Regions from separate parts of the Shewanella sp. FJAT-51649 genome, predicted to be linked through region 2. Evidence: predicted binding sites of a transcription regulator. Region 2 holds the regulator's gene; the other holds the start of a gene.
The links. Region 2 encodes LexA, which represses DNA repair genes until DNA is damaged. Its sites were predicted from a motif close to TACTGTATNNNNATACAGTA; they were not measured.

Region 1 (2,205 bases), 1.6 Mb from region 2:
ATCATCATCGAGTGTGGTGAGTTCTGACTTGAGGGCGAGATGATGCTCGGCTAATTTGTCTGGGCTAACATGGTGCTTACGGGCCAGTTGCATGGCTTTAGAGAGCCTTTCCTCTAAATAGGCAAAATGCGCGGGGTCGAGTTCAAGTTTACTTAGGTAGTGCTGCAATTCGCCAGCGCTCTCTTGCACTTGAATTAGCGCTTCGTTCAGCATGGTGCTGACATTGGTTAATGCGGGATCATAGCTTTGCAAATTCTCTGCAAGGCCAACGGCTTTATTCAGTAGTGACTCGATATTGCTTTCTTCGCCATCGGTGAGCAAAAACAGGCTGGCTTGGCAGCTATCAACCAACTCGGTGCCGTTTGCTAGGCGTTTGTGTTCCTGTTCAATCTCTTCAAATTCACCGACCTTGAGATCAAACTCATCTAACTCTTCAACTTGATATTGCACCAGTTGTTTACGGGCGATACGTTCCTGCTGTGAGGCTTCTAATTGTTTGAGTTCGGCTTCAATTTGTTTACAGCGCTGATAGCTTGCCGCTACTGTGTCTATCAGTAGTCTGTGATTGGCGTAGCTATCGAGTAAGGTGAGCTGGTGTTCACTCTTTAACATTGCATGGTGGGCGTGCTGGCCATGGATCCCCACAAGCAATTGTCCCAGTAATTTCAGTTGAGTTAACGGCACAGGATTGCCATTGATATAGGCGCGTGACCGGCCATCACTGCCAATGGTTCGACGCAGAATACACTCATCATCGAGTTCGAGATCGTTATCTTCGAGCCAGCGTTTTGCCAGAGGCACATCCTCGAGTGAAAATCGGGCACTGACTTCGGTTTTGCTCGCGCCAGGGCGAACACTGCTGGCATCGGCACGGTTGCCTAGGCACAAACCTAGCGCGTCGATGGCAATGGATTTCCCCGCGCCAGTTTCACCAGTAATGCTGGTCATACCGGGGCGAAAGTCCAGTTCAAGGAAACGTACGATAGCGAAATTGTTGATGCTGAGTTGGCAAAGCATAGTGAGTTCCTGTCGAAAAACTTACCAAATCACTGTATTGATAAACAGTATATACTGAATTTATATACAGTAAAGTGGCTTTGGGTGAATATTCGACATGTCGCTATATTGTAAAATCTAATTAGTTGTTTATGAATAGGTTTTAACGAGTTGCTCCAGAATGGGTAAGCTGAAAAAGGTCACTATAGTGCCAAAGAGTATCCCTTGAGCACTGCTGGAGGCTTGAGTGTTATAGCGTTGAGCCAACAGATAGACACTTGCCGCAGTGGGTAAGGCGCTGAGGATGACGCCCATAACGAGATAGTCGCCCGTGACACCCACGCCTTTTAACATGAAGTAAACCAAGGCGGGTTGCAGGATAAGTTTAAACAGGTTGATCAGGCTCAGTTCGATAAAGTTTGTCAGGCTAAAGACCTTGCTATCTTTTTGATAGCGCATAGCTTTAGCCAACACCATGCCGACGGCAAAGAGGGCACAGGGACTGGAGGTATTGCCTATCTGCTGGATCATCATTGCCAAGCCTGAGGGGAGAGTTATCCCTAATGCCGAGATGGCCACGCCAATAAAACAACCAATCACAATTGGGTTTTTCACCACGGCTAACAGCATGATCACTGCGGCGTGATGTTGCCGCTGTTTATTGGTGGCGAGTTCTAGCGAGACCAAGGCCACGGCAAACATGAGTACGGACAATAAACTGGCAATTGCAGCGGCAACTAAGGCACTTTGTTGCTGGGGAAATAAGATGATAAGGAGTGGAATACCAATAAATGCGGTATTACCAAAAGTCGCATTTAGGGCGCGCACGGCGGCAATTGCATGTTGTTTAGGATTAACCAGTAGGGAGATGCCGATACAAACGAGGTAAATCACCAACATGGCTGCGCTGTACCCGGCGATAAATCCCCACTGTAGGATCTCTTCAATGGGCTGCTGCGCTAGTGCTATCAAGAGGATGGCAGGAAACGCAATATAGTAAACATATTGATTGAGTACTTGGTCTGTTTCTACTGGAAGAAAGCGCAGTTTTTGCACTAGTGTGCCCAGTAGCATGATCCCGAAGACGGCAAACAGAGGGGTTAAAATGTTCATGACCCTCACTCATCCTTTTGTGTTGCTTATCCCGCGAGATAGCCTTAGTGATGCTTGATTTCATTCAAGCCGCCAAGGTGAGGTCGGTTGGGATGT
Region 2 (2,205 bases):
AATGTAGGATAACAGCAGGTAATCCATATGGCTGCGATGGCAAGGTACATACACAATCTCGTGACCATCATGGTGAAGCTGGCGGATTTGCTCAGCACCTTTGATATTGATACCGCTGTAGAGCTTGTTCCATAACCAAGTTAAGAAACGCTCGGCAATACGCACTAAGCTATCGGAATAATTCGCTGCAATTTCATCAAGATATTCAATTGCTGTTTCACGAGCTTGGGTTTCGGAAATCTTCTTACTCGCCGCTTCTTCTTGAATCGCCTTGCGTAAGGATTCGGATTTCAACAGGGAGTGGAACATCGCCTGACGATTAGGCAGCACAGGTCCTGTCATCACCTTGCGCTGGCGGCGGAAATGCACTCTCGCCACCCGCGCTAACTTATGGGCAATCCCCATATCGGTGCCGTGTTCGTCGGCCATGTAACGCAGCGATACGGCATTAGAAAACTGAACAAAGTTGTGGCGGCCTAAAAATAGGATCATCAGGCACTTACGTAACCAAGTTGGGTTTTCACGCTCAAGTACAGCCGCCTTCATGGTGTCGTCTTCTTTACCCGGAGTACGGCCCCAATACAGGCTCACAGGCACCAGCTGAATATCTAACTCAGGCTTTTCTTTATGTACGGCCAACAAACGCATAAAACATTCGAGGAATGGCTCATTACTAGCACGTTCGCCAAACAAAGGCTTACGCCCTTCGAGGCAAACTACGCGGGGCGCAACAACGCCATTTACCACGAGCGGCTCGTAAGGGCTTGGCAAACCCAGCTTAGTGGTGATTTCGCTTAACGCAGCAATATCACTCAGGGATTCTGTTTTCATTACATAAGCAAGCGGTCTGGAGGCGTCCAGATTCAGATCGGCAAAGGGATCCTGCGGCACAACAATAGTGTGCACTAAGTGTTTTTGGATCCAGCGTAATGATTTCAACCAAAGAGAGTCTTGTTTAGGCATTATTCTTATGCAATGTAAGTACGTTCATTAGCCCCATAGAATACCAGATTCTAGGGAACATTCGCTAATACTCTCCAATCGCGTTAAAAAGTGGTTAATACTTGCACTACGAATAATACTGTATATACTAACAGTAACTGTATAGAAAAACAGGAAAGAACATGAGACCGTTGACGCCACGCCAAGCCGAAATTTTAGAGCTGATTAAACGTAATATTGCCGAGACTGGCATGCCACCCACCCGGGCCGAAATCGCCACCCGTTTGGGTTTTAAAAGTGCAAATGCCGCCGAGGAACACCTTAAGGCATTGGCGAAAAAAGGCTGCATCGAGATCATGCCTGGTACTTCCCGCGGGATCCGCCTCCCAGTTGAGGAAGAAGATAACAGCGAATCAGGCTTACCACTGATTGGCCAAGTGGCTGCTGGCGAACCTATCCTCGCCCAAGAGCATGTCGAACAGTATTACCAAGTCGACCCTAGCATGTTCCACCCTGCCGCCGATTTCTTACTGCGTGTCAGAGGCGACAGTATGAAGAACATCGGTATCCTCGAGGGGGATCTGCTCGCCGTTCATAAAGTACAGCAAGCGCGCAATGGCCAAGTAGTTGTTGCTCGCGTTGACGATGATGTAACAGTTAAACGCTTTGAAAAGAAAGGGAATCTAGTTTATCTACATGCGGAGAATGAAGATTACTCCCCAATTAAAGTCGATTTAAGTTTCCAAAGTCTAACAATAGAAGGGCTCGCCGTAGGGGTGATCCGCAATGGAGATTGGCTATGAACAAACTACTAGGTAATGCCCCGCGTCACCCCGGTTTATGGCTCGATGCGGTACGCGAAACCGATACTGACTGGCAGCATACGCCTATCATCACTATGCCTACAGAGAGCCAAGGGCGCCAAGAGCTGATGCAGCTTAGCAAGCAGTTAGCACAACTGAGCCAACAAGGCCGCTGGGTTGTGCTCATCAACCCTCCTAGTATTGGCTACAAACAGTTACTGGCCAGCGCTGGCGTGCGTATGGATCGCGTTCTCTTAGTCCATGCGAAAGATGAAGTCGAAACCCTGTGGGCAATGGAAAAAGCCTTAACCAGTGGCACTTCAAGCGCAGTAATTACTTGGATCCACTCACTCGATGCCCGCGACAATCGTCGTTTGCAAATTGTGGCCAAGAGTGCCCGCGCCATGGGAATCGTGCTCGAAGGTGTTGTAAATCACTCGACTACGGACGCGACACTCAA

Region 1: recN (DNA repair protein RecN) is a predicted target of LexA. The motif match lies at 1,070-1,089, and genes of this name have one in related genera.

Annotation. Positions count from the first base shown of each region.
Region 1 covers NZ_CP080411.1:1,320,529-1,322,733, forward strand. Annotated here, with positions in the region: gene recN (DNA repair protein RecN) at 1-1,017, opposite strand, end outside; gene K0H59_RS05950 (AEC family transporter) at 1,147-2,109, opposite strand.
Region 2 covers NZ_CP080411.1:4,598,446-4,600,650, forward strand. Annotated here, with positions in the region: gene plsB (glycerol-3-phosphate 1-O-acyltransferase PlsB) at 1-963, opposite strand, end outside; gene lexA (transcriptional repressor LexA) at 1,125-1,745, shown strand; gene K0H59_RS20130 (cell division inhibitor SulA) at 1,742-2,205, shown strand, end outside.